3 regions of the Bacillus sp. PK5-006 genome follow, and region 2 is predicted to be linked to each of the others. Evidence: a T-box and tRNA genes for the amino acid it is inferred to sense, from the RefSeq annotation. Region 2 holds a T-box; the other regions hold tRNA genes.
What was found. The T-box of region 2 lies ahead of thrS (threonine--tRNA ligase). A T-box ahead of a tRNA ligase gene usually reads a tRNA of that ligase, here a tRNA-Thr.
Positions count from the first base shown of each region.

Region 1: it has a tRNA-Thr gene. The T-box ahead of thrS (threonine--tRNA ligase) is inferred to sense a tRNA for this amino acid. The anticodon was not compared.
Region 3: it has a tRNA-Thr gene. The T-box ahead of thrS (threonine--tRNA ligase) is inferred to sense a tRNA for this amino acid. The anticodon was not compared.

Region 1 is NZ_CP096414.1:949,920-957,428, forward strand. It holds rRNA gene M1D84_RS04810 (16S ribosomal RNA) at 1-774, shown strand, start outside; rRNA gene M1D84_RS04815 (23S ribosomal RNA) at 957-3,887, shown strand; rRNA gene rrf (5S ribosomal RNA) at 3,949-4,064, shown strand; tRNA gene M1D84_RS04825 (tRNA-Val) at 4,583-4,658, shown strand; tRNA gene M1D84_RS04830 (tRNA-Thr) at 4,692-4,767, shown strand; tRNA gene M1D84_RS04835 (tRNA-Lys) at 4,805-4,880, shown strand; tRNA gene M1D84_RS04840 (tRNA-Leu) at 4,889-4,971, shown strand; tRNA gene M1D84_RS04845 (tRNA-Gly) at 5,002-5,073, shown strand; tRNA gene M1D84_RS04850 (tRNA-Leu) at 5,086-5,171, shown strand; tRNA gene M1D84_RS04855 (tRNA-Arg) at 5,182-5,258, shown strand; tRNA gene M1D84_RS04860 (tRNA-Pro) at 5,266-5,342, shown strand; tRNA gene M1D84_RS04865 (tRNA-Ala) at 5,351-5,423, shown strand; tRNA gene M1D84_RS04870 (tRNA-Met) at 5,449-5,522, shown strand; tRNA gene M1D84_RS04875 (tRNA-Ile) at 5,527-5,603, shown strand; tRNA gene M1D84_RS04880 (tRNA-Ser) at 5,611-5,703, shown strand; tRNA gene M1D84_RS04885 (tRNA-Met) at 5,726-5,802, shown strand; tRNA gene M1D84_RS04890 (tRNA-Asp) at 5,807-5,883, shown strand; tRNA gene M1D84_RS04895 (tRNA-Phe) at 5,902-5,974, shown strand; tRNA gene M1D84_RS04900 (tRNA-His) at 6,000-6,075, shown strand; tRNA gene M1D84_RS04905 (tRNA-Gly) at 6,087-6,160, shown strand; tRNA gene M1D84_RS04910 (tRNA-Ile) at 6,178-6,254, shown strand; tRNA gene M1D84_RS04915 (tRNA-Asn) at 6,261-6,335, shown strand; tRNA gene M1D84_RS04920 (tRNA-Ser) at 6,339-6,429, shown strand; tRNA gene M1D84_RS04925 (tRNA-Glu) at 6,437-6,508, shown strand; gene M1D84_RS04930 (TspO/MBR family protein) at 6,585-7,061, opposite strand; gene M1D84_RS04935 (TraR/DksA C4-type zinc finger protein) at 7,148-7,509, opposite strand, start outside.
Region 2 is NZ_CP096414.1:1,138,167-1,145,675, forward strand. It holds gene M1D84_RS05840 (replication initiation and membrane attachment family protein) at 1-892, shown strand, start outside; gene dnaI (primosomal protein DnaI) at 909-1,838, shown strand; gene M1D84_RS05850 (TVP38/TMEM64 family protein) at 1,872-2,510, shown strand; gene ytxC (putative sporulation protein YtxC) at 2,571-3,440, shown strand; T-box leader at 3,484-3,731, shown strand; gene thrS (threonine--tRNA ligase) at 3,778-5,718, shown strand; gene M1D84_RS05865 (methyl-accepting chemotaxis protein) at 5,875-6,795, shown strand; one part of gene M1D84_RS05870 (IS3 family transposase) at 6,925-7,198, shown strand; one part of gene M1D84_RS05870 (IS3 family transposase) at 7,198-7,509, shown strand, end outside.
Region 3 is NZ_CP096414.1:2,800,250-2,807,758, forward strand. It holds gene M1D84_RS14505 (DUF1963 domain-containing protein) at 1-65, shown strand, start outside; gene M1D84_RS14510 (hypothetical protein) at 131-400, shown strand; gene M1D84_RS14515 (hypothetical protein) at 542-739, shown strand; gene M1D84_RS14520 (histidine phosphatase family protein) at 802-1,347, shown strand; gene M1D84_RS14525 (hypothetical protein) at 1,378-2,082, opposite strand; gene M1D84_RS14530 (phosphotransferase) at 2,101-2,895, opposite strand; gene M1D84_RS14535 (hypothetical protein) at 3,318-3,743, opposite strand; tRNA gene M1D84_RS14540 (tRNA-Leu) at 4,231-4,312, opposite strand; tRNA gene M1D84_RS14545 (tRNA-Leu) at 4,350-4,438, opposite strand; tRNA gene M1D84_RS14550 (tRNA-Cys) at 4,453-4,523, opposite strand; tRNA gene M1D84_RS14555 (tRNA-Gly) at 4,529-4,603, opposite strand; tRNA gene M1D84_RS14560 (tRNA-Gln) at 4,611-4,682, opposite strand; tRNA gene M1D84_RS14565 (tRNA-His) at 4,692-4,767, opposite strand; tRNA gene M1D84_RS14570 (tRNA-Trp) at 4,797-4,870, opposite strand; tRNA gene M1D84_RS14575 (tRNA-Tyr) at 4,885-4,969, opposite strand; tRNA gene M1D84_RS14580 (tRNA-Thr) at 4,985-5,057, opposite strand; tRNA gene M1D84_RS14585 (tRNA-Phe) at 5,064-5,139, opposite strand; tRNA gene M1D84_RS14590 (tRNA-Asp) at 5,158-5,234, opposite strand; tRNA gene M1D84_RS14595 (tRNA-Met) at 5,239-5,315, opposite strand; tRNA gene M1D84_RS14600 (tRNA-Val) at 5,331-5,406, opposite strand; tRNA gene M1D84_RS14605 (tRNA-Glu) at 5,440-5,514, opposite strand; tRNA gene M1D84_RS14610 (tRNA-Ser) at 5,532-5,622, opposite strand; tRNA gene M1D84_RS14615 (tRNA-Asn) at 5,627-5,701, opposite strand; rRNA gene rrf (5S ribosomal RNA) at 5,711-5,826, opposite strand; rRNA gene M1D84_RS14625 (23S ribosomal RNA) at 5,936-7,509, opposite strand, start outside.

The sequences.
Region 1 (7,509 bases), 190 kb from region 2:
CGTGGGGAGCGAACAGGATTAGATACCCTGGTAGTCCACGCCGTAAACGATGAGTGCTAAGTGTTAGGGGGTTTCCGCCCCTTAGTGCTGCAGCTAACGCATTAAGCACTCCGCCTGGGGAGTACGGTCGCAAGACTGAAACTCAAAGGAATTGACGGGGGCCCGCACAAGCGGTGGAGCATGTGGTTTAATTCGAAGCAACGCGAAGAACCTTACCAGGTCTTGACATCCTCTGACAACCTTAGAGATAGGGCTTTCCCTTTGGGGACAGAGTGACAGGTGGTGCATGGTTGTCGTCAGCTCGTGTCGTGAGATGTTGGGTTAAGTCCCGCAACGAGCGCAACCCTTGATCTTAGTTGCCAGCATTTAGTTGGGCACTCTAAGGTGACTGCCGGTGACAAACCGGAGGAAGGTGGGGATGACGTCAAATCATCATGCCCCTTATGACCTGGGCTACACACGTGCTACAATGGACAGAACAAAGGGCTGCGAGACCGCAAGGTTTAGCCAATCCCATAAATCTGTTCTCAGTTCGGATCGCAGTCTGCAACTCGACTGCGTGAAGCTGGAATCGCTAGTAATCGCGGATCAGCATGCCGCGGTGAATACGTTCCCGGGCCTTGTACACACCGCCCGTCACACCACGAGAGTTTGCAACACCCGAAGTCGGTGAGGTAACCTTTATGGAGCCAGCCGCCGAAGGTGGGGCAGATGATTGGGGTGAAGTCGTAACAAGGTAGCCGTATCGGAAGGTGCGGCTGGATCACCTCCTTTCTAAGGATATATGGAGCAGCGTGCGTTTTCGTCTTGTTTAGTTTTGAAGGATCATTCCTTCAAAACATGTCTCTAGCGAGACAGGATTGTTCTTTGAAAACTAGATAACAATAAGTAATACATTCACATTGAATGCAATGCAAAGTTCATCACACATAGTGATTCTTTCTAAAGTAAGAAATGGTTAAGTTAGAAAGGGCGCACGGTGGATGCCTTGGCACTAGGAGCCGATGAAGGACGGGACGAACACCGATATGCTTCGGGGAGCTGTAAGCAAGCTTTGATCCGGAGATTTCCGAATGGGGAAACCCACTGCTCGTAATGGAGTAGTATCCATACTTGAATACATAGAGTATGAGAAGGCATACCCGGGGAACTGAAACATCTAAGTACCCGGAGGAAGAGAAAGCAAATGCGATTCCCTGAGTAGCGGCGAGCGAAACGGGAACAGCCCAAACCAAGAGGCTTGCCTCTTGGGGTTGTAGGACACTCTATACGGAGTTACAAAGGAATGATATAAGCGAAGAGGTCTGGAAAGGCCCGCCAAAGAAGGTAACAGCCCTGTAACTGAAATGTCGTTCTCTCCAGAGTGGATCCTGAGTACGGCGGAACACGTGAAATTCCGTCGGAATCCGGGAGGACCATCTCCCAAGGCTAAATACTCCCTAGTGACCGATAGTGAACCAGTACCGTGAGGGAAAGGTGAAAAGCACCCCGGAAGGGGAGTGAAATAGATCCTGAAACCGTGTGCCTACAAGTAGTCAGAGCCCGTTAACGGGTGATGGCGTGCCTTTTGTAGAATGAACCGGCGAGTTACGATCCCGTGCAAGGTTAAGCAGAAGATGCGGAGCCGCAGCGAAAGCGAGTCTGAATAGGGCGCATGAGTACGTGGTCGTAGACCCGAAACCAGGTGATCTACCCATGTCCAGGGTGAAGTTCAGGTAACACTGAATGGAGGCCCGAACCCACGCACGTTGAAAAGTGCGGGGATGAGGTGTGGGTAGGGGTGAAATGCCAATCGAACCTGGAGATAGCTGGTTCTCTCCGAAATAGCTTTAGGGCTAGCCTCAAGGTAAGAGTCTCGGAGGTAGAGCACTGATTGGACTAGGGGCCCCTACCGGGTTACCGAATTCAGTCAAACTCCGAATGCCGATGACTTATCCTTGGGAGTCAGACTGCGAGTGATAAGATCCGTAGTCGAAAGGGAAACAGCCCAGACCGCCAGCTAAGGTCCCAAAGTATACGTTAAGTGGAAAAGGATGTGGAGTTGCTTAGACAACCAGGATGTTGGCTTAGAAGCAGCCACCATTTAAAGAGTGCGTAATAGCTCACTGGTCGAGTGACTCTGCGCCGAAAATGTACCGGGGCTAAACGTATCACCGAAGCTGCGGACTGTTCTTACGAACAGTGGTAGGAGAGCGTTCTAAGGGCTGTGAAGCCAGACCGGAAGGACTGGTGGAGCGCTTAGAAGTGAGAATGCCGGTATGAGTAGCGAAAGACGGGTGAGAATCCCGTCCACCGAATGCCTAAGGTTTCCTGAGGAAGGCTCGTCCGCTCAGGGTTAGTCGGGACCTAAGCCGAGGCCGAAAGGCGTAAGCGATGGACAACAGGTTGATATTCCTGTACCACCTCCTCACCATTTGAGCAATGGGGGGACGCAGGAGGATAGGGTAAGCGCGGTATTGGATATCCGCGTCCAAGCAGTTAGGCTGGGAAATAGGCAAATCCGTTTCCCGTAAAGGCTGAGCTGTGATGGCGAGCGAAATTTAGTAGCGGAGTTCCTGATTCCACACTGCCAAGAAAAGCCTCTAGCGAGGTGAGAGGTGCCCGTACCGCAAACCGACACAGGTAGGCGAGGAGAGAATCCTAAGGTGATCGAGAGAACTCTCGTTAAGGAACTCGGCAAAATGACCCCGTAACTTCGGGAGAAGGGGTGCTTCTTAGGGTGTTAAAGCCCCGAGAAGCCGCAGTGAATAGGCCCAGGCGACTGTTTAGCAAAAACACAGGTCTCTGCGAAGCCGTAAGGCGAAGTATAGGGGCTGACGCCTGCCCGGTGCTGGAAGGTTAAGAGGAGCGCTTAGCGTAAGCGAAGGTGCGAATTGAAGCCCCAGTAAACGGCGGCCGTAACTATAACGGTCCTAAGGTAGCGAAATTCCTTGTCGGGTAAGTTCCGACCCGCACGAAAGGCGCAACGATCTGGGCACTGTCTCAACGAGAGACTCGGTGAAATTATAGTACCTGTGAAGATGCAGGTTACCCGCGACAGGACGGAAAGACCCCGTGGAGCTTTACTGCAGCCTGATATTGAATGTTGGTACAGCTTGTACAGGATAGGTAGGAGCCTTGGAAACCGGAGCGCTAGCTTCGGTGGAGGCATCGGTGGGATACTACCCTGGCTGTATTGACCTTCTAACCCGCTGCCCTTATCGGGCAGGGAGACAGTGTCAGGTGGGCAGTTTGACTGGGGCGGTCGCCTCCTAAAATGTAACGGAGGCGCCCAAAGGTTCCCTCAGAATGGTTGGAAATCATTCGCAGAGTGTAAAGGCACAAGGGAGCTTGACTGCGAGACCTACAAGTCGAGCAGGGACGAAAGTCGGGCTTAGTGATCCGGTGGTTCCGCATGGAAGGGCCATCGCTCAACGGATAAAAGCTACCCCGGGGATAACAGGCTTATCTCCCCCAAGAGTCCACATCGACGGGGAGGTTTGGCACCTCGATGTCGGCTCATCGCATCCTGGGGCTGTAGTCGGTCCCAAGGGTTGGGCTGTTCGCCCATTAAAGCGGTACGCGAGCTGGGTTCAGAACGTCGTGAGACAGTTCGGTCCCTATCCGTCGCGGGCGCAGGAAATTTGAGAGGAGCTGTCCTTAGTACGAGAGGACCGGGATGGACGCACCGCTGGTGTACCAGTTGTTCTGCCAAGGGCATCGCTGGGTAGCTATGTGCGGACGGGATAAGTGCTGAAAGCATCTAAGCATGAAGCCCCCCTCAAGATGAGATTTCCCATTCCGCAAGGAAGTAAGATCCCTGAAAGATGATCAGGTTGATAGGTCTGAGGTGGAAGCGTGGTGACACGTGGAGCTGACAGATACTAATAGATCGAGGACTTAACCTATATTCTAATGTGAAGCATGAACATTGTTATCTAGTTTTGAGAGAACATTCTCTCCATCAGGTTTGGTGGCGATAGCGAAGAGGTCACACCCGTTCCCATACCGAACACGGAAGTTAAGCTCTTCAGCGCCGATGGTAGTTGGGGGTTTCCCCCTGTGAGAGTAGGACGCCGCCAAGCTTCTATAAGGATCAGTTCCAGTCGGAACTGGTCTTTTTTGTGCAAGTTGAGGGTACATACATTCACTTGTTTGATAAAAGATCGTGGCTTCATTTTATGTCCACAAGCAGCGTGTGAAATACTTGGATATAAAGAGGAAAATGAGCCTATCGCATAAAACATTAGCTATAAAAACAATAGAGAGACAGAGTATCAGCTTATATAGGGAAATTAAAGATGTGTAAGCCTATATGATTTTTATAAATGCTTACGGCTAAAGAGATTACATATATCATTAAAGTATAAAAATGAGGGACTGCTAATATTTCTGAAGGAATCGAACGTTTTAAAAGAGAATATAGAAGAGAGAAGTTCAGCTGCTGAACGGAACAGCAGCTGTTTGAATAGGTGAAATGACGATCATTTGTTAAAAGAAATACGCAATGAAAATTGAAATAAAATTTTTTTAATATAGCCTTTACAAATGATTAAAACCTGTATATAATAATCTTTGTCGGATCGAGAGATTCCTACATAGTGGAGGATTAGCTCAGCTGGGAGAGCATCTGCCTTACAAGCAGAGGGTCGGCGGTTCGAGCCCGTCATCCTCCACCATATTTATTCTTACATAATGTTAGGATAGATAAAGCCGGTGTAGCTCAACTGGTAGAGCAACTGACTTGTAATCAGTAGGTTGGGGGTTCAAGTCCTCTTGCCGGCACCACTTTCATATGGTAAGATAGACAAGTCGCTTTTAAAGCGAGCCATTAGCTCAGTTGGTAGAGCATCTGACTTTTAATCAGAGGGTCGAAGGTTCGAGTCCTTCATGGCTCACCATGTTTCATGCGGGTGTGGCGGAATTGGCAGACGCGCTAGACTTAGGATCTAGTGTCTTTATGACGTGGGGGTTCAAGTCCCTTCACCCGCATTGCCAAATAAAATAAAGAAATCCTGTAATGCGGAAGTAGTTCAGTGGTAGAACACCACCTTGCCAAGGTGGGGGTCGCGGGTTCGAATCCCGTCTTCCGCTTATACCATCCACGCCGGGGTGGTGGAATTGGCAGACACACAGGACTTAAAATCCTGCGGTAGGTGACTACCGTGCCGGTTCAAGTCCGGCCCTCGGCATTATAAATAAGCGCCCGTAGCTCAATTGGATAGAGCGTTTGACTACGGATCAAAAGGTTAGGGGTTCGACTCCTCTCGGGCGCGCCATTAAGATCGGGAAGTAGCTCAGCTTGGTAGAGCACTTGGTTTGGGACCAAGGGGTCGCAGGTTCGAATCCTGTCTTCCCGACCATCTTTTATGGGGCCTTAGCTCAGCTGGGAGAGCGCCTGCCTTGCACGCAGGAGGTCAGCGGTTCGATCCCGCTAGGCTCCACTTTTTAAAAGATTAATTTGATCATGGCGGTGTAGCTCAGCTGGCTAGAGCGTACGGTTCATACCCGTGAGGTCGGGGGTTCGATCCCCTCCGCCGCTATAAAGGACCTTTAGCTCAGTTGGTTAGAGCAGACGGCTCATAACCGTCCGGTCGTAGGTTCGAGTCCTACAAGGTCCACCATCTATACGGAGGAATACCCAAGTCCGGCTGAAGGGATCGGTCTTGAAAACCGACAGGGGTGTCAAAGCCCGCGGGGGTTCGAATCCCTCTTCCTCCGCCATATTTTTTAAAACCCATATCATCGCGGGGTGGAGCAGTTCGGTAGCTCGTCGGGCTCATAACCCGAAGGTCGCAGGTTCAAATCCTGCCCCCGCAACCAAAATGGTCCGGTAGTTCAGTTGGTTAGAATGCCTGCCTGTCACGCAGGAGGTCGCGGGTTCGAGTCCCGTCCGGACCGCCATTTTTCAAAAGAATACTTGGCTCGGTAGCTCAGTTGGTAGAGCAACGGACTGAAAATCCGTGTGTCGGCGGTTCGATTCCGTCCCGAGCCACTTTTATAAAAATATTCATAGTATGGCGGTTGTGGCGAAGTGGTTAACGCACCAGATTGTGGCTCTGGCACTCGTGGGTTCGATTCCCATCAATCGCCCCATACATATTTTTGCGGGTGTAGTTTAGTGGTAAAACCTCAGCCTTCCAAGCTGATGTCGTGGGTTCGATTCCCATCACCCGCTCCATTTGTATATCTGTTCATGGGCCTGTAGCTCAGCTGGTTAGAGCGCACGCCTGATAAGCGTGAGGTCGGTGGTTCGAGTCCACTCAGGCCCACCATGATCTTCCGCAGTAGCTCAGTGGTAGAGCTATCGGCTGTTAACCGATCGGTCGTAGGTTCGAATCCTACCTGCGGAGCCAAATGGAGAAGTACTCAAGTGGCTGAAGAGGCGCCCCTGCTAAGGGTGTAGGTCGCGTAAGCGGCGCGAGGGTTCAAATCCCTCCTTCTCCGCCATTGATATGGCCCGTTGGTCAAGCGGTTAAGACACCGCCCTTTCACGGCGGTAACACGGGTTCGAATCCCGTACGGGTCATTTTTAAAAGAGATCTTGTCAAAGATCTCTTTTTTATTTTCTCCAAAACGAAAGACCGCATCATGGCGGTCTTTTTTTACATATTCATGGAATAGATCGTATAAGACAAGTATGTGGCAAAGAAGCCCCATAAGACATATGGAATCAGTAAAATTGGAACGACTTTGCTTAGTTTACGTGAGACGATGACAAGTGCAAGTGCTGTCAGTGCGACGAGAAGGCAGTCGATTGTAGCTACAAACAAATCCTTTTGTGTAAATTGAAAAAAGCTAAAGGCTTGATTTAAAACATAATTTAAAAGGAAAAGAATCCAAAATGGTAAAGTGATTTTTTGGAATCCATATTTTCCATAAATGATCGCTGCGGACAATGAGATGAGTGCAAATAAGACAGCCCACACAGCACCGATCACACCGCCACCAGGCGTCCATTTTGGTTTATTCAATGCGTCATACCATTCTCTGTCGACGGGGAACAAGAATCCGGCAATAGAGAATAGTGCGTATGTAATAAAGAAGACGACAATCGCCCAAATGATACTTTTTCTAGCCATCAAGAATCTCCTCCAATCAAATTCACTCTTAAAATGATTTCCCAATAATTACATGATATAAACATAAAGCCCCCAATATGAGGGGACTAATGATTTTCTTCTGTATAAGGTTCTTCCTCGTACGGTTTCAAGTCACCAAATACCGTCATGACACCTTCTTCGTCTAGTGCTTCTTCATAGGCCTCGTGTGCTTTGTTCGGATACACCTTGCTTGCTTTTCCTTCAATATCAGCAGCTGCGAATCCTTCGTAGTCCTCTACATAATCTTCATCTTCTGATTGTGTATATACATCATCGTATGTCAGAGGAGGGAATTCCATATCAGACGGGGTCTCAGAGTTTCCGTAGCGTTCTACGTCTTGGTAGGCATCCTCTCCATCGTACGCAGCACTTTCTTCATTTTCAAATTGTCCCGCGGGAGGACTTAATAAATCCTCTTCAATCGGAC
Region 2 (7,509 bases):
TCATCAGGCGTCATCGCTTGATCAAGGCTATGAATATGTGACCGTTGGATCGAGTCAGCCGGCACCGCTCTCAGACGAATCCTTTGATTTCGATCTATTATTAGCAGGTATGTCTGACATGATGATTCCAAGAAAGGCTTTGACAAAGCAGGTAAAAGAAACAATTAAGAAGTTAGCTGTTGTATACGGCATCACCCCGCTTCAAATGCAAAATATTGTAGCAGGTGCATGCGGTTCGGATCAAATGATCTCAACAGAAGAGCTGAGAAAAGCAGCAAGAGACTGGTACCAAATTGAATACAGAGGCGAACAGCCAAAGCTGATTGATCAAAAACAGCCAAGACACTTGCGCCAAGATGCTTCAAAGACGCCGGCGGCTGATACTCCAGATGCAAAATTGATTGAAAAACTGGATCATATTTCGCCTAGAGAGCTGCTAAAAGACATGGCAGATGGTATTGAGCCAACGTATGCCGACTTAAGAATTGTCGAAGATATCATGCTCGAGCAGCAGCTAGAGCCAGGTGTCATGAATGTTCTCATCTACTATACATTACTCAAAACAGATATGAAGCTGTCAAAAACATATATGCAAAAAATCGCCGCTCATTGGGTGAGGAAGAAAATCAAAACCGTAGCAGCGGCCATGAAAATTGCCAAAGAAGAGAACAGACAAATGACAGAGTGGGCGCAGCAGAAAAAGCAGCGCAGCCCATATGGTACAGGAAAAGTTGTCCGGGAAGAGAAACTGCCTGACTGGATGAAAGAAACCGAAACAAAAGAACAGCCGGCAAAAGAGCAAACGGACAATCTGTCTACAGAAGACCTCGAACGAGAAAAAGAAAAACTGTTAGATCAGTTTAAAAATATGAAAAAGTACAATGCACATTAAGGTGAGGTGAGATGGGATGAAACCGATCGGTCGTTCATTTGAACAGCTAAAAGGACGAGTAGATTTTCGCGTGAGATACAATCAGATTAAAGAAAGTGTGTTATCTGATGAAGATGTGAAGGCTTTTTTACAGAAGCATCAAGAAGAGATACATGAAGACATGATCAATCGCAGCTTGAACCGGCTCTTTGAATATGTGCAGCAGTCGAAGGGCTGCTCTTACTGCTTAGATGACGAAAACGTTAATGCGATTTTAGATGGGTATCACCCGAAGCTTGTGATCAAAGGTCAGAGTATTGATATTGAATATTCTCCTTGCCCAGTCAAGCTGCGGCTCGATAGACAGAAGAAACAGCAAGAGCTGATGAAAAGCATGTATATTCCGCAAAATGTCCTTCAAGCGACGTTCGCTGATCTGAACGTTGTGGGGAGACAAGAGGTCATTCAAAAAGTAGGTCAATTCCTCCAAAGCTATGATGAGACTGGAAAAGGAAAAGGCTTGTATTTACACGGAAAGTTTGGAGTAGGAAAAACGTATATACTGGCAGCTATTGCGCAGCAGCTAGCGGAGAAAGAATACCCATCTCTCCTTGTTTACGTGCCTGAATTTGTAAGAGAGTTAAAAAATTCATTAGCCGATCATACGCTAGAAGAAAAGCTGAATATGGTCAAGTCCACTCCTATTTTAATGCTTGATGATATTGGGGCAGAATCGATGACAAGCTGGGTGCGGGATGAACTGCTCGGTACGATCTTACAATACCGTATGGCAGAGCAGCTGCCGACATTTTTCTCTTCTAATTTCTCACCAAACGAGCTGAAGCATCACTTTACGTACTCACAGCGGGGAGAAAAAGAAGAGGTCAAAGCCGCTCGTTTAATGGAACGGATTCTCTATTTAGCAGAGCCAGTGTTGCTCGAAGGAGAAAACCGCCGTCATTTATAAAAGCGTATGTCACCTGAAGGAGGAGCAAATGAAATGAACAAAAGAAAATGGCTGCTTTTTCTTGTGATTGGCATTCTTGCTGCTGCGCTGTGGTGGCTGAATAAACAGCATCTTCAGCTGGCGCCGAAAGATGTGAAGAATTGGGTGCTTCAATTTGGGATGCTGGCTCCCTTTGTTTTTCTTTTCTTATCTCTTTTCCGCCCGTTTGTTCTCGTCCCGATTACCGTCTTTTCTTTGGCGGCAGGTTTGGCATTCGGCAGTGTCCTTGGGACGATTTATGCCCTCATTGGAGCGACAGCCGGGGCAACAGGCTCTTTCATGATTGCTTCAACCTTTCGTGCAAAAAAGAAGGAAACGGAATCAAACAGCCGAAAGCTCAAAGCGGTGACGTCCCGCATTCAGGAGCATGGTTTTCTTTATATTTTGTTATTGCGTATTGCACCGATTCACTTTGATTTTGTCAGCTATGCGGCAGCTGCTTCACGTGCAAATTATCGTGCATTTGTGACAGCCACCTTTTTAGGCTTAATACCGGGGACAATTGCGTTAAATGTTCTCGGCTCAAGCTTTGTCAGCGGCAATTATGCCGCCTTAGTGGTTGTTTGTTTGATTTATTTGATCTTTATCTCTGTTCCACTCATTTTAAAAAGAAAGATGCCTGATTTATTTTAGGCGTCTATTTTTTATGTTCCCCCCATATATATGTAACAGATGTCGTTAGGGGGGACAAACATGCTTGAAATAATCTTTGAAGATGAATATGATACCGCCGCTTTTTTACATCTTGCTGAACACTTAGACAGTCGGCATCACATGTCAATTCAACAAGGGAAAGACCGGCTTCTCATAGAGGCGAAGGAATCCGAAGAAGCACTTGAGCACATTGTGCGGCCATTATTGGTTCACTTTTTTTTGGAATGCAAAGAAAATGAGCGCATGCGCAGCATCCTTGAAAACACCTATTTGTTTAAAGATCCTGAAGAGCAGCACCAAATTCTTTCCATCGCACACAGTATCATGAACGGGGATTTAGATGATATTCCCGGCATTCAGCAAGACCCGTCAAGAGAAGCCCTTTTAAAAAAGGAGCTTGAGGCGATTTCTTTACAGCAAGGCGTTTTTTCAATTGGTTCATTTATGACATTTAGGCTGTCAGAGTATGACCGAAGGCTGAAGAACTATGTTGAAGTGTCCATTGAAGAATACAAAATGGAGCAGGAGTATCAAAACTTCATTCAATCGCTTCGTGACTATGTGATGGCAAGAGAGCCTAGGCTCGAAAAAGTACATGTTGTGCATCAGGACCGCCTGGTGATTTGGGAATTTCGCTACGCTTCTGAGCGTGATCAAAAACAATACATAGACAGACAGTTTGTAAGAGAGCATCCAATGTATATTGATTCGCAGCTGATTGCACCGCTTGTCTCCATTGCACCGCAAAAAATTGACCTATTTACAAATGATACAGGTCACTCGATGGTGCAAACCATTCAAAATATTTTTCAAGAAAGGGTCGAGGTGTTCCCGTCTCATTCATTCCAAGAGCAGAATGTTCAATTTGTACATGCTCATTTCAACAAGAAAAGTGAAAAGCTTTCTTGATTTTCACGAAAAAACGTTTTATAATACGGTGTAACTTCATACAGAGACCGTATTGATAAGGACATGAACAAATGAACACCCGCTTAAAGAGAGGGAAGCCGCGGCTGAAAGCTTCCTAGCAGAGGACCATTTGCTTTACCACCTTTGAACATCAGCTGTGAACTTTTTAGTAATGGCTGACGGGAATTCCCGTTATCGAACCGCAAGCCGTATTTGCTTATGAAAAAGCAAGCTGCAAATACGGGAAAAAGGGTGGAACCACGATTCCGTTTATTCAACCTCGTCCCTTTCCAGGGGGGCGGGGTTTTTATATTGCCAAAAAAAGGAGTGACCAGAGATGTCAGAACAAATTCAACTTACATTTCCAGATGGAGCAGTCAAGGAGTTTGACAAAACAGCTACAACAGAAGACATCGCGGCATCAATTAGCCCGGGCCTAAAGAAAAAAGCACTTGCCGGTAAATTGAACGGTAAAGAAATAGATCTGCGTACGCCGCTATTAGAAAGTGGAACAATCGAGATCATCACAGATAAAAGTGAAGAAGCACTCGACATTATGCGCCACAGCACAGCACATTTGCTAGCGCAGGCGATCAAACGCCTGTATGGAAAAGAGCATCACGTTCAGTTTGGCGTAGGTCCTGTCATCGAAAATGGCTTCTACTACGATGTGGACATCGATGTTGCCATCACACCTGAAGACTTACCAAAGATTGAAAAAGAAATGAAGAAAATCATTAACAGCAATCTGCCAATTGAGCGAATTGAAGTATCAAGAGAAGAAGCGAAAAAGCGCTTTGAAGCAATTGGTGATGAATTGAAGCTTGAGCTGTTAGAGGCGATTCCAGAAGGTGAAGCTGTGACGATTTATGAGCAGGGTGAATTCTTTGACCTCTGCCGCGGGATTCACTTGCCGTCTACAGGGAAAATCAAAGAGTTTAAACTGTTAAGCCTTGCTGGTGCATACTGGAGAGGTGACAGTAACAACCAAATGCTTCAGCGTATTTACGGAACAGCTTTCTTCAGCAAAGAAGATTTAAATGAACACTTACGTCTGCTGGAAGAAGCGAAAGAACGCGATCACCGTAAGCTTGGAAAAGAGCTGAAACTGTTTGCGAATTCCCAAAAGGTTGGTCAAGGACTTCCGCTTTGGCTGCCAAAAGGCGCTACAATCCGCCGCGTCATTGAGCGTTACATTGTCGATAAAGAAGTGCGTCTTGGCTATGAACATGTGTACACACCAGTTCTTGCAAGTGTTGAATTGTATAAAACATCAGGACACTGGGCGCATTATCAAGAAGACATGTTCCCAGTAATGGAAATGGACAACGAAGATCTTGTTCTTCGTCCGATGAACTGTCCGCACCATATGATGATTTACAAAAACGAGCCGCACAGCTATCGCGAATTGCCAATTCGTATTGCAGAGCTTGGTACAATGCACCGCTATGAAATGTCAGGTGCCTTATCCGGCCTTCAGCGTGTCCGCGGTATGACATTAAACGATGCACACATCTTTGTTCGTCCAGATCAAATCAAAGACGAGTTCATCCGTACAGTTCGTTTAATTGAAGAAGTGTATCAAGACTTTGGCTTGAATGACTACACATTCCGCTTGTCTTATCGTGATCCAGAAGATACTGAGAAGTATTTCGATGACGATGCGATGTGGAATAAAGCACAATCGATGCTGAAAGATGCAATGGACGAGCTTGGTCACGACTACTATGAAGCAGAAGGCGAAGCGGCATTTTATGGGCCGAAGCTTGATGTACAAGTGAAGACAGCTCTTGGAAAAGAAGAGACATTATCCACTGTACAGCTTGATTTCTTACTTCCAGAACGCTTTGATCTCACATATATCGGAGAAGATGGAAAGCACCATCGTCCAGTCGTGATTCATAGAGGCGTTGTTTCTACAATGGAACGCTTCGTTGCCTTCTTAATTGAAGAATACAAAGGAGCCCTTCCAACATGGCTGGCACCTGTACAATTCCAAGTCATCCCAGTTTCACCGTCTGTTCATTTAGACTATGCGAAAAAAGTACAAGAACGTTTGCAGCTTGAAGGTCTTCGTGTAGAGCTTGACAGCCGCGATGAAAAAATTGGTTACAAAATTAGAGAAGCGCAAATGCAAAAGATTCCGTACATGCTTGTCGTCGGAGATCAAGAAGCAGAAAATGGCGCTGTCAATGTAAGAAAATACGGGGAACAAGATTCAGAAACAATGGATCTTGAAGCCTTTGTGAAACATGCAGTAGCAGAAGCAAAGAAATAATAAGCACAGCCAGTGATTCTCTTTAGATCACTGGCTTTTTCTTTTTGGAGAACACCTCCACTAGTGATCCAATTCCTAAAAAGAGACGTTTAGATAGTACAAAAGTAAGGGTAAGTATGTACTATTGGTTCGAGACAAATTGGGGGAATGAAAGCGATGATGCAAACAACAAACAATTTATCGTCACATGTATTGGAGCAATCAGCTGTTCTTCGTGCATTAGAGCACTCGCTGGCAATGATTGAATTTAATGTGACAGGTGAAGTTCTATGGGTGAACGATATTTTTGCAAAAGCCATGGGATATTCTAAAGAAGAGATGATCGGTCTTAAACATAGACAGTTCTGTCCTCCACATATTATAGAACACACGAGCTATCACATGTTTTGGAAGCGTTTGAGAGAAGGTCAAGTCTTTCAGGAAAAAGTGCAGCGGATCACAAAAAACGGCAGCAGCTTATGGCTTGAAGCGACATATTCACCTGTTCAAGATGAAGAAGGAACTGTAGTGGGTATTGTGAAAGTGGCAACAGATATTACGGAGAGAGAACATACAATGAAGCAAGTCGTAGAAGACCTAAAGGAGATGTCTGCGAAATTAATGGAACGAGCAGAAATTGGCATTCAGCATAGTCAAAGTGTCAATGCCTCCTTTGATCATATAGCAAACGAAACCGATCAAAATATGAGCTTGTTAAAAGGATTAACGGAGCAGGTAGAGTCCATCAGCTCCATTGCGGCAACCATCAACAGCATTTCTTCACAAACCCAGCTGCTCGCCTTAAATGCAGCAATAGAAGCGGCACATGCGGGTTCCTATGGAAATGGCTTTAGTGTAGTGGCAGCAGAGATTCGAAAGCTTGCGACAAATTCAAAAGAAGCGATCGTCAAGGTAGATCAATATGTGAAGGCGATCCATGCAGAAGTAGAGAAAGTCAGCAGCGGCACAAGCCGGGCAAAGACAACCGTGTTTACAAACCGGGATCTTGTAAAGCAGGCAAGTGAGGAATTCATCGTTGTAGGAGAAGCAGCACGCGGCTTAGACCGGCAAGCGCAAAGTCTAGCGGCAATCATATAGCTCTAAAAATACAAAAACACCCAATCTCGTCAGGGGGACTGACCCCATAAGATGAGACAAATAAAAAACACCTTCAAGTTTGAAAACGGATCGTTGTGATCCGAAATAAAACATGGAGGTGTTTTTTCTATGGGGACAAGAGTGAGTTATCCGGTTGAAGTCAAACAGAAGGCTGTAGAAATGAGATTGGCAGGCGTATCAATGAAAGAGATCTTGCGGGAATTGAATATCAAAAATAAAACGCAGGTTCAGACATGGGTGAGGTGGCATAAGGCTGGGGATACACACCGGTTCGAACAGCCTGTTGGAAAACAATATACCCATAGAAAGGGTCCCGAGTACTCTTCCGAATTAGAGAGACTGCAGGCAGAAAATCGCTATCTGAGTCAACAGAATGAAGTTTTAAAAAAGTACAACGAATTGGAAAGGAAGTTGATAAGGAAACGTCAATTAAACTGGTAGAAGAATTGTGCAAAACAATGACAGTACAGGACATCTGTGTCCATTTAGGCGTCTCACGCGCTTCGTACTATAGATGGAAAAAGAATCTGAATCAGAATCATTCTAAAAGACAACTAGAGAAACAAATCGGCACGTTGTGCCGAGAGCACAAGTATCGGTATGGATACCGAAAAATCACAGCCTTACTAAAAGTGAGAATGCTTATTAACCATAAAACTGTTCAACGTATCATGCAGAAAAACCAGTGGCAGT
Region 3 (7,509 bases), 1.7 Mb from region 2:
GCACGATGTATTTCTATTATGACAAAGAATCAAAAGAATGGTTTATGCACTGGGATTGTTTTTAACGTTTATTGAATGAAACCTTGCCTTCTCCTAAGCGTAATGAATAACAATGAAAGGAGGAAGCAAAATGGGATTCATTTTAGACATCTGTTCACTTGCTGTGTATATCCCTTTTCTACAAGTGGATGAAGAGGATATCTCGAGGAACGCAGCACATCTCAAAAAATATTACTGGTTTCAAACACTATTACATGATCAAACTTGCAGAGAGCTCATCATTTATGATCCCGATGTTCGACGTGTCATAGGCAAGTTTAAAACGGAGAAACTCCATAAGAAGCGCTACAACTTAAGATGCGAACGTAAATTACTGCAAGCATTACAACGCGCAATGTAAGCTGACAACAAGAGCCGCACTTTCCTGTGGCTCTTTTTTATCAATTGAATCGTTCCTTTTGAAGAAAACATTTGACGCCTGGACAACTCTCCCCGTATATTATGTATAAATCCATCTTTTTCAAAGAAAAGGAGGCCTCACATGCGCTTGTTTAAGAACTGGAGAAAAAAGCAGCCTGCACAGCAAATCACTTCAGAAAAGCAAGAAGACAGCATCCCAATCGACTTCTCCACACTTCCCTTTGGCACAGACACCGTCGATGATTTTTTGTTCAATCTAGACCTGACCTCCAAGCTCATAGATCCCTATAAAGAAACAGATACGAACAAGCTTACCTAGATCTTCGTAAATCCTCATCCAATACTGGATGATTTTTTTATACTCAATGAAAGGTGTATCCAATGAAAACATATTATATCGTCAGACACTGCCAAGCAGATGGACAATCTAAAGATGCAGCTTTAAAACCACAAGGCATCACTCAATCTCATGAACTGGCACAGTTTTTTTCCAGCATTCATCTCAATCAAATTATCTCAAGTCCTTATAAACGAGCGATCCAAACTACTGAGCCACTTGCTCATGCAAAACAGCTCGAGATAAAAATCGATCAGCGCCTCTCTGAACGTGTATTAAGCAGCAAACCAATAGACGATTGGTATGAGAAACTAAAGCTCAGTTTTACAGACTTACATATGACCTGTGAAGGCGGAGAATCGAGCCAAGAAGCCATGAATCGTATTGTAGAAGCACTCCACGAACAAATAAAATTAGAAACAGATCATACCCTATTCGTCACACATGGCAATATCATGAGCCTGCTTCTTAAACATGCCGATCCAACGCTTGGATTCGAGGAGTGGAAGAAACTAAGCAATCCAGATGTCTATACCCTGAGATATTTCAAACCAAATCATGTAGAAATAGAACGAATATGGCATAAATAAACGGCAGAATGAACTCTGCCGTTTTCTCATCTATTGCTGATAATAAAAGGACTCTACCCACTCATACGGTTTCTTACGCTCCGCACACCATTTCATAAAGCCCCTTGTCTCCGTCTGCTGAAACGTCATCCAGTCCGTTAAAAGCTGGTCATAATAGACAGCTTGTTTTTGAACATTCGTACGAGTTCTTTGATCTTGAATCAGCATCATAACACGTTCAATCCCTTGAATTCTCTCTTGATCCTTCTCATAGGTGCTTAAATAAAGATCTTCATGTATATGATGAAACGAATACCACAATGCCGATAAATAGACTTCACAAATTTGAACAATCACACGCTGCTCACTTCTGCCTCCAAGCTCTAGCGCTTTCAATAAATAGGGCAGCCCTTCTCCCTGATGTACAAACAAACCTTGCCAGCGATACGGTCTCACATCCAATGGATCAACATTCTCCCACGTTTGAAAAACAGGCTGGATTACCCCATTTACCAGCGGATACACAAGCAGATGATGACCATCCTCAAACCGTTCAATCCACTCAAACAGCCAAGCAGCAAATTCCCGCTGTACTTCAAAATCGTTCTCTTTCATCTCTTCAATAAAGGCCTGAAGAACGTTTAGCGCATCTTTACGCAGACCCTGTTCTTTTCTCACACAGTACTGTCTAAAAAGAGGATAATCATTTACTCCCTCGTCTTGAATGATAGCCTGTAATATCGTCTTCGTTTGCATGATCACAACGCCGCCTTTTTACATCCATTCTTTTCTATGTTCATGAATAAATTGAATGTCTTTTTGATAATGTTCAAGATGTCCTTCTTGAATCATGTTTTGAAAAGCGATATCCCCCTCACTCGCTTTTCGTTTCATATACTGACATAATCCTTCTAAACGCAGCAGCACCATATCCAAATAATCTTCTGCTATTTCCTCACCATAAGCTTCAAAAAACAGTTTCACTCTATGCTTTATCTGGTATGCATGGTCTAATGAATGATAGTTCACGATGTCTCCTATTTTGGTGCGAAAAAACCTACTGATAGGTACACATGTATACAAAGTATATGCGATATCCCAAAGTCTTGGACCAGGAGCAGCTACATCAAAATCAATGATACCCACTGGTTTTTCATTATTGAAAATGATGTTGTACATTGCAAAATCATTATGGCACACAACCTCTATTTCGACAGGCGTATTGTCCATTCGTTCCCAATCGTCTGAAATGGGAAAATCACGAACAGCATCATGATACAGTCTAAGCATTCTCGCTATTTCTTTTAAGGCATGGTGAGAGCACATGTATTCTTTTAAAGGATCATGACCGGCTACGCCTTCAATGAAGGACAATATCTCTCTACCTTGTTCATCAATCCCTAAATACCTTGGAGCATAGGAGAAATTCTTTTTTTCTAAATGCTGTAGCAGCTTTCGTATATTGATATTGTCTGGCTTTACTTCTCGGCGAACCGTATCTCCCGAACGATATACGTTCGAGACATTTCCACCTGTCAATAACTCTTCATGATCATTTTGTTTTTTCATAAATTCTCCCCTTAAACTGGGTCACCATGTTGATGTCAGCTAAAGATGTGTATGTACCCACAAATATTCATTTAGTTACTCAAAGGTAGTACAACTGTTTTAAGTGAATGTGCTGCTCCATTTTGTTTCCTTACATGGTTAAATGTATCTTATCAAATGTTGCAAATCATCTAAAGATTATTCTGCTAAAAGAAGTACATACTCATTATGTTCTATAGGTTTCTATTTTTATCTAAACAACTCATTTAAACCACAAAAAAACGTTTTACCACGAGGGTGAAACGTTAGGTTCATGGTAAAACCAATCATGAAACTTTTAATAGATACCGGTGGCCGGGGTCGAACCTGCACTCCGTGATAAATTATTCCAAAAAGGCAAGGTATACCTTCTTAAAGTAAAGCACACGTTAATGAATTAAGAATTAAAGCTCTTCCTGATATATTTCTGATTTTATCGGCTTTAAATTCAAAGGTATTTTAAACTCATGAATACTTTCAATATGATGAAAAAAATGCTCGATATCGTCATAATCCATTGACCATTCTTCTACCACCTTTAACTTTTTTAACTCGCTTGTTGGTTTAAATAAAAATTCACAGTGTAGTTGTTCCATGTGAGAATAATCATCTTTTTCATAAACTGTAAACTGACGTACAAAGTCAAAATGAAATAGTTCCTCTCCTGTAAAATCATAGACACCACACTGAAATAAAATTTCTTTATCTTCTTCGCCCTCAACTGTCTCCTTTGAAAAAGCCTTAAATGTTTCCCAAACCTTTTTTATATCATCGGTATCTTCACCAATGCTATCTTTAAAATAACGTTCAGCATTTTTAACCGTAATCATGACAACACCTCTTATGTACAATTTATATCCAATCCTTCTTCAATTATCCTGCCTCTTTAGTTTAATCATAAGGTAACCATCAATAAAGTAAAAGTAATCTCCTTAATATGTTCCTCTGTCATATCGTAAGGCTTTAATTCAGCAATACTTATTCCTTTTGCTGTTAGGGAATTAAGAAACGCCTTAAAAATTTATTACTCACAGTCCTAAACAAATAATTCAATAGCTTCCCGAAATGATTCAACATAAGACTTAGTTTCCTTTTCTAAAATTGCCAATTCACCTTGGTCTAAAATATTTTTACGTCTTGCCATTTAGCTAGGTCCCCTTTCAGCAGTGAACACGATTTGAAGTAATTTTGCGTGTGAAAAATCAGCTAAAAAACAAATAAAAAACGCCCTCCTACAATTTGTAGAAAGACGTTTTAAACGTTGATATTCCTTAATTCTTCTGTGATTGACGATAATAAAGAATATCTAAAACTAGATACCGGTGGCCGGGGTCGAACCGGCACTCCGTGAGGAACACGATTTTGAGTCGTGCGCGTCTGCCAATTCCGCCACACCGGCATGATCATTAAAGAGCGCATCTTATATTAAAAAACAATGGTGCCGAGGGCCGGACTTGAACCGGCACGGTAGTCACCTACCGCAGGATTTTAAGTCCTGTGTGTCTGCCAATTCCACCACCCCGGCAGTCTTTTCAAAAAAGGCGACACCCGGATTTGAACCGGGGATAAAGGTTTTGCAGACCTCTGCCTTACCACTTGGCTATGCCGCCATTATTGGAGCGGAAGACGGGATTCGAACCCGCGACCCCCACCTTGGCAAGGTGGTGTTCTACCACTGAACTACTTCCGCATATCAACTGGGCTAGCTGGATTCGAACCAACGCATGACGGAGTCAAAGTCCGTTGCCTTACCGCTTGGCTATAGCCCAATAATAAAATGGGGCGATTGATGGGAATCGAACCCACGAGTGCCAGAGCCACAATCTGGTGCGTTAACCACTTCGCCACAACCGCCATAGATGTAATGAATTATAAAATATAATTGGCAGGGGCAGTAGGAATCGAACCCACACCGGAGGTTTTGGAGACCTCTGTTCTACCGTTAAACTATGCCCCTATGAAAACAAAAAATGGTGGAGGGGGGCGGATTCGAACCGCCGAACCCGGAGGGAGCGGATTTACAGTCCGCCGCGTTTAGCCACTTCGCTACCCCTCCACTTTTGAAAAACAGTGCCGGCAAGAGGACTTGAACCCCCAACCTACTGATTACAAGTCAGTTGCTCTACCAGTTGAGCTACACCGGCAAATAGTGGTGGCTCGGGACGGAATCGAACCGCCGACACACGGATTTTCAGTCCGTTGCTCTACCAACTGAGCTACCGAGCCAAGTATTCTTTTGAAAAATGGCGGTCCGGACGGGACTCGAACCCGCGACCTCCTGCGTGACAGGCAGGCATTCTAACCAACTGAACTACCGGACCATTTTGGTTGCGGGGGCAGGATTTGAACCTGCGACCTTCGGGTTATGAGCCCGACGAGCTACCGAACTGCTCCACCCCGCGACGATATAAAAGATATGGTGGAGGATGACGGGCTCGAACCGCCGACCCTCTGCTTGTAAGGCAGATGCTCTCCCAGCTGAGCTAATCCTCCGAATAAAAAATGCTGGTGTGTATTCTATAAAAATGGTGACCCGTACGGGATTCGAACCCGTGTTACCGCCGTGAAAGGGCGGTGTCTTAACCGCTTGACCAACGGGCCCTTTATTATGTAAATTGTGGCGGAGAGCAAGGGATTCGAACCCTTGAGACGGGGTTACCGCCTACACGATTTCCAATCGTGCTCCTTCGGCCACTCGGACAGCTCTCCAAATTGGCTCCGCAGGTAGGATTCGAACCTACGACCGATCGGTTAACAGCCGATAGCTCTACCACTGAGCTACTGCGGAATGAAGAAAGCCTGGCGATGTCCTACTCTCACAGGGGGAAACCCCCAACTACCATCGGCGCTGAAGAGCTTAACTTCCGTGTTCGGTATGGGAACGGGTGTGACCTCTTCGCCATCATCACCAGACAATTTAGTGACAAAAGATATTATACTATGTATTGAAAATAAATCAAGAGATATTTTAAAAATGTTCTCTCAAAACTAGATAACAATGTCCATGCTTCACATTAGAATATAGGTTAAGTCCTCGATCTATTAGTATCTGTCAGCTCCACGTGTCACCACGCTTCCACCTCAGACCTATCAACCTGATCATCTTTCAGGGATCTTACTTCCTTGCGGAATGGGAAATCTCATCTTGAGGGGGGCTTCATGCTTAGATGCTTTCAGCACTTATCCCGTCCGCACATAGCTACCCAGCGATGCCCTTGGCAGAACAACTGGTACACCAGCGGTGCGTCCATCCCGGTCCTCTCGTACTAAGGACAGCTCCTCTCAAATTTCCTGCGCCCGCGACGGATAGGGACCGAACTGTCTCACGACGTTCTGAACCCAGCTCGCGTACCGCTTTAATGGGCGAACAGCCCAACCCTTGGGACCGACTACAGCCCCAGGATGCGATGAGCCGACATCGAGGTGCCAAACCTCCCCGTCGATGTGGACTCTTGGGGGAGATAAGCCTGTTATCCCCGGGGTAGCTTTTATCCGTTGAGCGATGGCCCTTCCATGCGGAACCACCGGATCACTAAGCCCGACTTTCGTCCCTGCTCGACTTGTAGGTCTCGCAGTCAAGCTCCCTTGTGCCTTTACACTCTGCGAATGATTTCCAACCATTCTGAGGGAACCTTTGGGCGCCTCCGTTACATTTTAGGAGGCGACCGCCCCAGTCAAACTGCCCACCTGACACTGTCTCCCTGCCCGATAAGGGCAGCGGGTTAGAAGGTCAATACAGCCAGGGTAGTATCCCACCGATGCCTCCACCGAAGCTAGCGCTCCGGTTTCCAAGGCTCCTACCTATCCTGTACAAGCTGTACCAACATTCAATATCAGGCTGCAGTAAAGCTCCACGGGGTCTTTCCGTCCTGTCGCGGGTAACCTGCATCTTCACAGGTACTATAATTTCACCGAGTCTCTCGTTGAGACAGTGCCCAGATCGTTGCGCCTTTCGTGCGGGTCGGAACTTACCCGACAAGGAATTTCGCTACCTTAGGACCGTTATAGTTACGGCCGCCGTTTACTGGGGCTTCAATTCGCACCTTCGCTTACGCTAAGCGCTCCTCTTAACCTTCCAGCACCGGGCAGGCGTCAGCCCCTATACTTCGCCTTACGGCTTCGCAGAGACCTGTGTTTTTGCTAAACAGTCGCCTGGGCCTATTCACTGCGGCTTCTCGGGGCTTTAACACCCTAAGAAGCACCCCTTCTCCCGAAGTTACGGGGTCATTTTGCCGAGTTCCTTAACGAGAGTTCTCTCGATCACCTTAGGATTCTCTCCTCGCCTACCTGTGTCGGTTTGCGGTACGGGCACCTCTCACCTCGCTAGAGGCTTTTCTTGGCAGTGTGGAATCAGGAACTTCGCTACTAAATTTCGCTCGCCATCACAGCTCAGCCTTTACGGGAAACGGATTTGCCTATTTCCCAGCCTAACTGCTTGGACGCGGATATCCAATACCGCGCTTACCCTATCCTCCTGCGTCCCCCCATTGCTCAAATGGTGAGGAGGTGGTACAGGAATATCAACCTGTTGTCCATCGCCTACGCCTTTCGGCCTCGGCTTAGGTCCCGACTAACCCTGAGCGGACGAGCCTTCCT